3 regions of the Paenibacillus sp. IHB B 3415 genome follow, and region 2 is predicted to be linked to each of the others. Evidence: riboswitches for the same ligand, from Rfam matches in the RefSeq annotation. Region 2 holds a riboswitch; each other region holds the start of a gene.

Region 1 (4,055 bases), on a different contig from region 2:
CCTTCGAGCAGCCGGAAGCGGTAGTACCGCAGCCGTTCACCGCCTTCCAGCTTGAAGGCGACACGCTTACGGTTGAACTGCCGCCAATGTCGGTGACAGTACTGGCAATTACTCCGGGAGCTTAACGAGAAGGAGCACAGCATGACTACAACCTCAGCGTGCAAGGGATGCCGGGAAGATTACAAGGTGACGGAAGCGCAGATTGCCCGGATTCTCGCCTCCTCCATGTTCAATCCGGATAATACAGCCCCGGACGAAGTCTATGCCGAGCGGGTTGCCCTATGCGGAGCTTGTCCCAAGCTGCAGGATGGCGTAACCTGCATTGCCTGCGGCTGTATTATACCGGTTGTGGCCCGGCTGAAGGCACGCGGATGTCCGCTGCCGGGCGGCGGCCTGTGGCAGCCGGTGACTGATTAAACTGCAAAGCTGCCCTGCAATACACCCGTAACCACAACAGCGGCAGCGGGAGACCTGAGCTTAAGGTCTCCCAGCGGGAGACCTGAGCTTAAGGTCTCCCGCTGCCGCTGTTTGCTGTCCAGTCCTGGTCATTCCGTCCGGCTGGCACTTGCCGAAGCTTCAACAGCATCCGTATAAAAGAGCTCAAAGACCAGATCCTCGTTGTAGTTGCCAAACCCCTTGCCGAATAAGGTAAGGCCGCCGATATGCTCCGCATCCTCTTCCACTGAGACCTTGAACGTCCACTGCTTATCACGGATACCGACCTGCTCCAGCGTAACCTCTGACAGCTTCTGACCGTCCATGAACGTGCCCGCCGGAGTAATCCGCAGCTGCTTAAGCAGTCCATACTGGTTGGTGAGTGCAGGCCACCAGGCAGGAGTGTATTTGCCCGGGCTGTCCCCGTAGTCGCCGGGGCTGGTCCAGAAGCCGAGCCGCTGCCCGTTCAGTGTGAAGGTGATGTCGGAGGGCCAGTTATTATTGATGGACGGGGCTTCGGAGGCAATCTCCATCGTGATGACCAGCTCCTCAGGCTTCTGGCTGGACAGCAGGAAGTTCGGGATTTTATATTCCACGAATCCTTTGCCGAACCACAGGATGCCTGCATTCACCCGCTCCTGATCCCAGAAATACCGCGGATCGTCAAAGTTGCCGATTACCCGCTCGGTTGTAGATAATCCGCAGGTCGGTTCAATCTGGAAATCAGAGTAGTGGCCCACGGGAATTTCCTTACGGTAGCCTCTGCGCTGTGTTCTGGCTTGTCCGGGGAAAATAATCTCAGCACTCTCGGCGGCCAGTGTACAAATCTTCTGCAGTCCGCTGCGTCCGGGAGCCATGTGGCTGCGGATCAGCCCGGCAGCTTCCAGCTTGCGCACATGCATCGTCATAATGGCACTGCTGAGCTTCAGCGCCCCGGCCAGTTCCTTGACGTTCATCGGCTGTTCGGACAGGAGCCGCAGCATCTGCAGGCGCACAGCGCTGGATAACGCTTCGTACACGGGTAAAGATTGTTCGGTTAGATCAAGTTTCATGCGCTGCCTCCACGTTCAGGTTATATAGTTAATAATTATATTACTCAAATGATATTCTTACAAGCAAATGAACGCTGCCTTACAAGCAAATGAATACTGCGCCTCGCAGCCGCTCCAATTTTATCACAGACATGCAGAGCCTGTTCCGCTATGATGTAGGATGGATTAGCGATGTAACAAGGTGCTCTTGCCGGATCAGGCAAGGGATAACAGGGAATCGGGTGCAAGTCCCGAGCGGTCCCGCCACTGTAAGGAAGAGCTGAACTTCAAGATGTCACTTGGGGAGAACCCCGGGGAAGACGAAGGATAAAGCGCCCGTATTCCAAGCCAGGAGACCTACCTTGATTACGCACACCACGACTCTACGCGGATAGGAGCGGTGTACGGATAGGTTAATGAGATGAAGCGATGTGCCTGCAGGACCGGAGGGAATCTTGAAGATCAAGATCAGAGCCGGTTCAATGTTATGCAGACACAGCGTTGAGCGGCCCATGCGGAGCGACCGGGTGCAGAACCCCTTGTTGGCGCACGGCAGTGCTCTCTATCGAATCATACCTGCGTACATACACTCCCACCCTGAAGGGCGGGAGTTTTTTGGTTTGCTATATTTAAGAAACTTGGAGGCTGACAAATGAAGAAACGCGGATTTTGGAGTTTTGCGGCGCTGATTGCCGGATTTACAGTGTACTTTATGCTGAATGAACCGGGAACGGCCCAGGCTATGCACATTATGGAAGGGTTTCTGCCGGTAGGCTGGGCCGTGTTCTGGTGGGTGGCGTTCTTACCGTTCTTTGTGCTCGGGATTATCAGGCTTAGATCGATGACCAAGGAGAATCCGGAGCTGAAGCTGCTGCTCGGTCTGGCAGGGGCGTTCACGTTCGTTCTATCGGCGCTCAAAATGCCTTCCGTTACCGGAAGCAGCTCTCATCCTACGGGTACAGGGCTTGGTGCTGTAATGCTGGGGCCGCTGCCGATGGGCGTGATCGGCTCGATTGTGCTGTTGTTTCAGGCGCTGCTTCTGGCGCACGGGGGAATCACTACGCTGGGGGCGAATGCGTTCTCGATGGCGGTCGCGGGGCCTTTTGCCGGATATGCAGTCTATAAGCTGATGATGAAGCTGCCGGACCGCGAGAAGCTGGCCTTATTCTGTGCGGCGGCGGTTGCCGATCTGATGACTTATGTAGTGACTTCCTTTCAGCTTGCGGTGGCTTTTCCGGCTGCGGATGGCGGAGTCCTGGCCTCTTTTCTCAAATTCGGGGGGATCTTTGCCGTAACTCAGATTCCGCTGGCCATCAGCGAAGGGCTGCTGACCGTATTATTGTGGAACTGGCTGAAATCGTACAGTCCAAATGAAATGTCGCTCCTGAAACGCAAGGTCAAAGGGGGAAATGCATAATGAGCAATAAATGGAAAAATGGGTTGATGCTGCTGGCCGTTGTCCTGTTGTGTGTGCTGCCGTTACTGTTCGTGGAAGGGGAATTCGGCGGGGCCGATGATGCTGCCGAGGGTGTGATCACGGAGATTAACCCCGAATATGAACCCTGGTTCAAGCCGCTGACCGAGCTTCCGGGTGAGACGGAGAGTATGCTGTTCGCATTACAGGCGGCGATTGGCGCCGGGGTGATCGGATATTCACTGGGGCTGCTGAAAGGGAAACAAGGCCAGGCGAAGCAGAACAGCATCAGCAAGTGATCAGACGAATTGATGTCCTTTCTTATAATAATGCCTTGAGGCAGCTGTCTCCCATGTGGAAAAGCTCGTTCGCGGCACTGATGTTCCTGCTCTCCTATACAGTGCATCCGGTGCTGCAGCTTGTGATTACGCTGTGGATGATGTCCTGGTGCATCCTGCATGCCAAAATTCCCTATCGCGCCTATGGGCTGCTGTTTGGTACGGCGCTGCTGTTTTATTGCCTTAGTGTCCCGGCGCTGCTCGTGGAATTCGGCCACCCCGCTGCCGGGGAAGCTGGCGTATTCCGGATTTCGGGGCAGCCTCTTCCGGTGTATATCACAGCAGCTGGACTAGAGCGGGCCGCTGAATTGCTGGTTAGGGTCTCGGCCTGCACGAGCTGCTTCTTCTTCCTGATGTTCACCACACCGTTCAGTGAGCTGCTGCAAGTGCTCCGCAGGCTGCGTATGCCGCAGATTGTGCTGGAGCTGATGCTGATCATGTACCGCTTCCTGTTCCTGCTGAATGATGCAGCGCACGGGCTGATGCTGGCCCGGAGACTGCGCGGCGGCCGCAGAGGGTACAAGGCCAGGCTGCGGGAGACTGCGGCCATGGCCGCGGCCCTCTTCGGCAATACGATGCACCGTTATTACGGATTGTCGCAGGGGCTGCTGACCCGCGGGTTCACGGGGGAGATCATTCTGCCGCCGTATACCGCGCGGCCTGTGCCGCGGCGTTATGCGGTCCGGGCGTATGCCGGGATCGCTGTGCTGGCGCTGGCGCAGCTTTGGCTGTGGCTGAGGGGTTGAATTTAAGATTTTAGTGCAAGAAATCTGCTGGCTTTTTTGAAATCATGCCCAAAATACAACAATTTCCTCGGAATATCGGATGTATTCCATG
Region 2 (4,055 bases):
ATATCCTGGTGAAAATGTTGTATTATGTGCAGGATTTTCAACAAGCCTTCGGATTCCCACCCCAAACGCGGGTTGAAATCGTGAGATTCTTGCCCCAGCAGCCCTACTATTCAAATTTTACTGCTGACTAAGACTAAGTTATATATTCATATTTAAGGTTCAGCTTATCTAGGATCTTTTCTTCATCAAGGCTCTTCTTCCTTGACCCATATCCTTCCTAAGGCAATCTAACCGCTACAGCAGCGGCCATTTCTCTGGTTACAGCTGTGGCAGGGGCGAATTCGCCGCCGGTACCGCTCATAATTCCAAGTCCGGTTACAGTACGTACCGCTGTTAATGCGTAGGCGCTGATCTGGTCTTCATCGGTGAATTTGCCGGTTCCGGCTGCTGCCGAAGCTTCGTCCAGCTTCAAGGCTCTCACGATCATTACAGCCATATCCTGGCGGGTAACGGGGCCGTCCGGTTTGAAGGCTGTACCTGTTACTCCGCTGACAATTCCCAGTTCCTTCGCTTTGTTCACTGCTCCATAATACCACGCATCCGCCTTAACATCACTGAAACTCTGGGCTGACGATGCCGCAGACGGCTCGTTGCCGGTCAATCTAAGCAGCAGTGCCGCAAATTCAGCCCGGCTAATATTCTTCTTCGGCGCGAACACGAGGCTGCTCTCACTGACACCGCCCATCAGCTTGCGGTCATAGGCCGTATACACTGACTCCAGCGCCCAAGGCGAGATTGACTTCACATCAGTAAAAGCAGCACGGTCAGCCGCAGCAGAAGCCACGGTCAGCGGCTGCGAATAGCGGACTACCGCAGGTGTGCTGTCTTTGAGATATCCGGTAACGGTAATCGTATATTTATTCGCTGGCAGGCCGCCGGCAACAACAGCTGAACCCGCAGCATCTGTAACAGCAGTTTTACCGCCGATGGATACCTGAACCCCTGCGGCCGGTGAGGATACCGGGTCGGAAGTGAAGGTCGCTTCATTCCATACCCACTGCTTTTGAGTTACTTTTACAGTGATATCTTGTCCAGGCTGCGGCTGTGCAGGGGAGACCGTCACGGACTCTACCACCTGTGTATTATCCCCGCCATAATAGACAAGCACCCGGTCATTCTCCGCAAGAAGGAAATCACCCATGCCTACACTTGGATAGATCCACGCTCCACCGCGTGCTACAACATACATCCATCCGTCATAGCCGCCAAAAGCACCCGCCGTCACGCCGCCGATTCCCGTCACATAATTGCCAGCTTCATTGACCAGGGCCACCTTCTTCGCCGCTGCTGCCTTCTCCAGTGCTTGAAGTACATTTCCCGCATATACAGTGCCTTCTGCCAGGGTTCCGTTAGGGCCCTCAATGGCAACGGACACACTAACCTGAGGACTCTTCACAGGTGAATTGCTAAGGTCATAGAGCTTGCTGCCTGTGCTGAAAAGCTTGTAAGCCACCAATGCTTCCAGCGCCTGCTCTGTCGAGAGCTGATTGTAGCTTCCCCCCGCTGTATGAGCGAACCCGCCATCTGCTGCACTATAGCTAAGAAGCTTACTGACAAGGTTTACATTGCCTACGGTATACTCCGCCCCTGCCGGGTCAAGGCCAAAGGAGGACAGACCAATAATGGCTTGAGCGACACTCTCGCTGCTGTCACCATAGCCGCCGTTCTTGTCCTGTGCGGTCGCCAGCCAGGCTGCCGCCCGCTGTCCCGCGGTATTGGCTGCCGGATCAGCCTTATGTCCTGCCAGCACAGTAAGCACCATCGCCGTCATGTCCGGGTCACTTGCTCCCGTAGTCAGGGTGAAGCCGCCGTCTGTGTTCTGCTTGGACAGAATCTCAGCCAGCAGTTTCGCCGGTGTCCATTTCGCATTGTCAGGCATAGTATACGTTCCGGAATCAAGCGCCAGCAGTACATAGGCTGCGTTGTTCAGCGTCTGGCCGGTAATTTTATCGTTATTGTAGAGCTTCTCAATCAGGTTGTAGCCGGCGACATCCGCCGGATTCCCGCCAAGCGCCCTAACCGCAAGCGTAATCCGCGCATAATCCGTAGCTCTGGCGTAAACACCCTTTGCTGCGGCTACTTTACTCTCAAGCGCCTTTAAATAACTATCCGGAACCTTGTAGCCCGCCTGCGCGAGGCCGATGGCCTGCCAGTCGGACTGGACTCCGGCCTTCAGCACAAACTCCGAAGTGGCATAGACTGCCTCAGCTACGCTAACTGCTGTGCCTGCCGGTAGAGCCGAGGCCGTATTCGCGGTATTCGCACTCAACTGGGCTGATGCGGTATCACTCTCTGCAAAAGCCTGTCCTGCCGGAGCCACGGATGCTCCCAGAACCGCGAACATCATGACAACGATCAGACCCAGCCGGATAAATTTGGATGATAGATTGTTCTTCATTGCTTGACCTCTTTCTGTGAATAGAATGGTATAGATGAATCCTGCGTCCTCCGCTGATGCGGGTGCAACATAAAGACCGCCCTGTACAGGGCGGCCGGGGAAGGATACAATACATGCGGCTGAAAAGAAGTTTCCCTACACACAGCCCCTGCTTATATTTGCACCTGTTCCGCATTCTTACCCCCGAAGAATAGAAACAACAACGAAAAAGGCAGGTCTCCTGGCTTAAGCTTCATTGCTTCCCCCGCCTTCCCATCCTATTATCAGACAGTGGCTTCTCAGGAGTCGCTCCGCATTTACAGTGGCGGGACCGCACCGGACTTGCACCGGACTTCCCTTTTAAGCAGATTACAATCGTAGAACCGGCATGGCTATCTGCTAAATGACAGCGCCTGTTTCTACGGAAATCCGCACCTTTTTCCAAAGCTTATTAAATTTTAATATTCACAAACAATCATATCTACTATTCCCCTGTATGTCTATAGACAAGCTGTTTCAATTATATGCAGCCCTGCCCCTTCCGCACAAAAAATCCTGAACAACACTCGCCGCATTCTCCCGGCATATCGTGCTGTTCAGGACTTAAATAGTGATTCTTCCGCTTCCGGCAAGAGCCGGCAGCGGGTTGATTGTATTATGTACAACAGAATGGGAATAAAAGGCGACCATAATGCATTCTGCTGTATTTAATACAATTGATTTTGGAATATAGCCCTTATAGGCTCTAAAATCCGGAATCTAATGTACCAAATACAATAGAACACATAATAGTGCTGATTAATCCGGATTTGAGTGTACAAAGTACAATGACCTCTCTGCCAACTTTGGCGGCAGCACCGTTGATGAAATGCCGGACTTCTCTTACATCCGGCTTCGCCCAATTCAGGCTCTCACTCAATCATTCCGCATCCGTGTCCGGGCTGGCGGAAGGAGTGGGGGCGGTGCCGGGTGTAGTCTCCGGAGTAGTGCTCGGAGTAGTGCTCGGGGCACTTCCCAGAATGCTCCCCGGACTAGCCTGTAGCTTCAGCGTATAGATTCCGGCGGTGATCACATCACCCGCGGCCAGCTTCGCGCCCGGCTCCAGCTCCACCGTCACTTCATATAAGCGCGCAGGTGTTCCTGCGCCCGATGAACCCGCCGCCGGGGAGGCTTCGGCTTCATCAGAGCCGTGTTCCTGCGCCCGATGAACCCGCCGCCGGGGAGGCTTCGGCTTCATCAGAGCCGCCGCTATTTCCAGCGGCCGCATCTCCATTCGCGCCGCCGTCAGTCCCCACGGCTCCCTCATCAGAGCCGCCGTCAGTCCCCACGGCTCCCTCATCAGAGCCGCCGTCATTTCCGGCGCCCGCTCCACCAGAGCCGCCGCTATTCCCAGCGGCCGCATCTCCGCCGCCGTCAGTCCCCACGGCTCCCTCACCAGAGCCGCCGTCAGTCCCGGCAGCCAGGCAACTGCTCGCAGTTGCTACAACCTTGTAAGTGTCCGCAACGTTATTACCGGACATCACAATGATCTCCGCCGGCTTGAAGTCGGAGCACTCCGCCGCAGCGGCAAAGCTGAACACCAGCTTGACGCCTGCTTCCCCGCCGCTTTCACCCCCGCCAGCACTCCCGGTGCCTTCCGTTCCGCCGCCTTCAGCTCCGCCAGCGTTCCCGGTACCTT
Region 3 (4,055 bases), on a different contig from region 2:
GGGAAGCCGGCGCTAATGAGGTCGTGGTTGGAGAAGCTGCGATATCTCAGGCAATTCCTTTCGGTCCTTATCATCTAATCGTGGATTCAGTGGGCGGTGATACACTGGCTGCTTTGATGCCTCAGCTGGAACCGGGAGGGACCCTAGTCTCGATGGGACATTCAGCCTCTCCTTATTCCACACTTGATATCAGAGGCTTAGGCGGCAGAACCTTGTACAGCTTCTTTCTTGGAGAAGAAGTCAGCCGTTACTCCGTAGCCGACGATCTCAAACTGCTGGCCAGCCTCCTCTCAACAGGCCAATTAACACCCCTCATTGAAGTGGAAGCGTCATGGGAGAAGATAGCGGAGGTATCCGAGGCGCTGCTGGAACGCAGATATTCCGGTAAGGCCGTGCTGTTAATCGATTAGCTGATATATAAAAAGCGCGGCCTCCGAAACTCCCGGAGGCCGCGCTGCATATTAATTCTAAGAATGCTGGTGAAGGGAATTGAACCCCCGGCCTACGCATTACGAGTGCGTTGCTCTACCCCTGAGCTACACCAGCTTAAAGGATTGCCCGCCTGCCAAACAAAAAATATTATAACTCTTTCAGCAGAAAACGCAACCCTTTTTGACTATTACCTCTTCCTATCCCTGCATAAGCCCCAGCCCGCGGAAATATTCCAGTGCCTCCTTAGCACTCTCCAGCGAAGACACGGCGTAAGCCTCTTGCTCTACTATATAGTACAGAATCCCGCTCTTCTCTGCCGCCTCAAAGACACTCTGGAAATCAACCTGCCCTTTCCCGAGATCAGTCTCTTCATTATTTGCCCCGAAATCCTTAATGTGAACCAGCGGAACACGGCCGGCATAACGGGAGACATAGTCAATGGGACGTGCTCCGCCCCTGTGTACCCAGCCCAGATCGAACTCTGCAAACATATGGTCCGCAGGAATCTGCCCCAGCCATATATCGATGACTGCTTTGCCGTCTACCTCCGCAAATTCATAATCATGGTTGTGATACCCGTACTGCAGGCCTGCTGCACGGACCATCGCGGAGGCCTTCTCCAGGAAGGGAATCACCGCCGTCACATCTTCCATCGAGGGGTTCTGCGGAAGCGGTGCCGAAGGGGTGATCATATATTGTAAACCAAGTTCCTTCGCATATTCAATTTCTTTGGCTAACGCCCGTTCCATGTTATCCAGACTGCTGAAATCCAGGCCCACATGCGCCGAAGGCGCAGCAAGACCCAACCGGTCCAATGTACGGCGCAGTTCTCCTGCAGACACGCCGAAATAACCGGCAAATTCCACCGCCTGATATCCCATCTCCGCAACTTTGCCCAGTGTACCCAGGAAATCGCGCTCTGTCTGGTCACGCAGTGTGTACATTTGAATCCCGACCTGCTGTGAGGCTTTGGCCATGAAAGATCCGCTCCTTATAGGTTGAATCTGATTACAACTACAGGTGTTCCTTACTCTCCTTGCAGCTTGCGTTCCACGGATTCCAGCTTACTGCGGCTCGTAGAAGGCTTGTCACGACGGTCATCAATCTTAAGCGAGGTGGAAACCCGCTGTGTTCCTGACGTAAACGGCGACTCATGCAGCGCTTCTACCGCAGCAAGAATCCGTGCAACCGGTCCTTCAATAATAGTCCCCATCGAAGTAAGCTCATAGGTAATCCCCTCCACGGTCTGCAGCACACGCTGCATATCGGCCACATAGCTGCTGAGACTGGTACTGCCAGTGCCAATCGGAATAACGGTCACTTCGCCAATCGCCATTGTGAAATCCCTCCTGCAAGTTTGATGAGTCTGCTCTATCCTTACTCCTTAATTGTAACCCTTCAGTGCCCCTCCCACAAATACCCATAGACGCCCCCTCTCTATTACTATCTCCCTCGTAAAATTACCAGGATTAGACGCACTCTATTTATGGAGTCTTTGTGGCATCTTTTGGGACAATTTATGACTCATTTAAGGCCATATCCACAGGAAAGTTGTGGATTACCTGTGGACTAACTGTGGATCATCTGTGAGTAAACCTGCGGAACCCGCTCCCCGCGCGGATTCGCAAAAAAATGTTTACAAACACAATATATTGAGTTACTTTTATTTAACAACAACAAAATATAGTAGAAACAGGTGTTTCGCCCTCTTGCTAGGGTTGAAGCTTAATAGGGAAACACGGTGCAAATCCGCTGCGGTCCCGCCACTGTAACCGGATGTTCCAGCCGCCAGACGCCGCTGGAGCAGCATCCTCCGACAATAAGCCACTAAGGGGCTGCGAGGCCCCTCGGGAAGGCGCCGGAGGGCATACCGGAAGCCAGGAGACCTGCCTGTTTCTGTGGCACCGGTTAGACTCCTGCGAGGAACAGGCGAGGTGCCCGCATGCGGCCTGCACGAGCAGAGTTAGCCTTTCCGTTAATCGGGCCAGAGGCTGCCGATACCTGAGGACGATAGAGTATCGTCCTAAGGTATCGGCTTCTGCGGAAGGTACAAGAACAGGTTCCAGAACAGGACAAGCCCTGTACCCGTTCGTATTTTCCACATAGACCACCGGCAAATTTCCGCTGTTTCGGATATTTGCAATACGCATTCGGGCATTTCCCGCCTCCCGGCTGGAGATGCCTTTTTACTGATGTCATGGAGCACACGCTTCACGCTTACGATACCGAGAGGAGAGAGCTATACAATGACGCTGCTGGAGAAACGATATAACGAAGGACAAGCTGCACAGGAAGTTCTTTTGGAAGAAGTTATTCATTTGGGACGGGATATTATCGACAGCCGGGATTTGGATCTGCTGCGCGAGAACGCCAACTTGAACGGGGAGAGCTTCTCCGGCAAGATGAGCAAATTCGGCAGTGAATATTCCAAGTGGTACGCACGCAATTTCACGATGCCGCCACAGCTCGTGCAGGCTATTGAAGATAATGTTGTATATGTACACGACCTGGATCAATATGCCATTGGAACAACCAACTGCATCTTCATCCCGTTTGAACGTCTGCTCCGCGAAGGCTTCAATACCGGCAACGGCAGCGTCCGCCCTCCGAATTCGATTATGACGGCTATGTCGCTGGTGGCGATTATTTTCCAGTCCCAGCAGAATGCCCAGTACGGCGGCGTATCCGCCAACAAGCTGGATTACGATCTCGCGCCTTATGTCACTAAATCCTTCGCTAAGCTGTTCCGCAAAGGAATGGAATATTTCGAGGAAGGTACAGCCGGCGAAGCGCTCGGCGAGGTCACTATGACCCGCAGCGATCTGGAAGAGAAGTATCCGCGCGCCTTCCGTTTCGCCCTGAAAGAGACAGAAATTGAAACACTTCAGGCTGCGGAGAGCATGGTACATAACCTGAATACCATGTCCAGCCGCTCAGGCGGCCAGATTCCTTTTACCAGTATCAACTACGGAACCTGCACCTCTCCGGAGGGCCAGCTGGTGATTAGCTCCCTCTTAACTGCTACGATGAACGGACTTGGCAGCGGAGAAACACCGGTGTTCCCGATTCAGATCTTCAAATGCAAACAGGGTGTCAACCAGCAGCCTGGTGATCCTAACTATGAGCTGTTCGTGAAAGCGGCAGAGTGCTCTGCACGCCGACTGTATCCGAACTTCGCCAATCTGGATGCTCCGCTGAATATGCAGTACTACGATCCAACCGATCCGGATACTGAATTTGCTACGATGGGCTGCCGGACACGTGTTCTGGGCGACCGCTTCGGACGCAATCACTGCTCTGGTAAAGGCAACCTTTCATTCAATACGCTTAACCTTGTACGCCTAGGACTGGCTTACGGCACAGTAACCGGCCGCCGCCTTGCCGCTGACGAGGAAGGCTTCTTCGAAGATCTTAATCATTATATGGACGTTGCACTGGACGGCCTGCTGCACCGGTTCCGCATTCAGGCTTCCCAGAAAGCCAAAGCCTCCGATTTCATGATGCGTGAAGGCGTCTGGGAAGGCGGCGAGCAGCTTGCACCGGAAGACAGCGTAGGTGAACTGCTGAAGCACGGCAGCCTGTCCCTTGGTTTCATCGGTATGGCCGAGTGCATGAAGGCTATG

The links. A riboswitch is a leader RNA that binds a small molecule or an ion and turns the genes downstream of it on or off. The one in region 2 is predicted to bind cobalamin.
Region 1: linked by a shared signal. The riboswitch ahead of QW71_RS21190 (energy-coupling factor ABC transporter permease) and the one ahead of QW71_RS38240 (S-layer homology domain-containing protein) in region 2 are both predicted to bind cobalamin.
Region 3: linked by a shared signal. The riboswitch ahead of QW71_RS29080 (anaerobic ribonucleoside triphosphate reductase) and the one ahead of QW71_RS38240 (S-layer homology domain-containing protein) in region 2 are both predicted to bind cobalamin.

Annotation. Positions count from the first base shown of each region.
Region 1 is NZ_JUEI01000050.1:18,980-23,034, forward strand. Features, by position in the region: gene QW71_RS21170 (alpha-N-arabinofuranosidase) at 1-125, shown strand, start outside; gene QW71_RS21175 (DUF6171 family protein) at 142-417, shown strand; gene QW71_RS21180 (transcriptional regulator) at 546-1,487, opposite strand; cobalamin riboswitch at 1,650-1,846, shown strand; gene QW71_RS21190 (energy-coupling factor ABC transporter permease) at 2,119-2,883, shown strand; gene QW71_RS21195 (energy-coupling factor ABC transporter substrate-binding protein) at 2,883-3,179, shown strand; gene cbiQ (cobalt ECF transporter T component CbiQ) at 3,176-3,964, shown strand.
Region 2 is NZ_JUEI01000064.1:1,330-5,384, forward strand. Features, by position in the region: gene QW71_RS38240 (S-layer homology domain-containing protein) at 218-2,398, opposite strand; cobalamin riboswitch at 2,591-2,780, opposite strand; gene QW71_RS25545 (hypothetical protein) at 3,297-3,614, opposite strand; gene QW71_RS41870 (hypothetical protein) at 3,559-4,055, opposite strand, start outside.
Region 3 is NZ_JUEI01000080.1:17,325-21,379, reverse strand. Features, by position in the region: gene QW71_RS29100 (zinc-binding dehydrogenase) at 1-410, shown strand, start outside; tRNA gene QW71_RS29095 (tRNA-Thr) at 475-546, opposite strand; gene QW71_RS29090 (sugar phosphate isomerase/epimerase) at 630-1,409, opposite strand; gene QW71_RS29085 (MTH1187 family thiamine-binding protein) at 1,460-1,768, opposite strand; cobalamin riboswitch at 2,110-2,341, shown strand; gene QW71_RS29080 (anaerobic ribonucleoside triphosphate reductase) at 2,679-4,055, shown strand, end outside.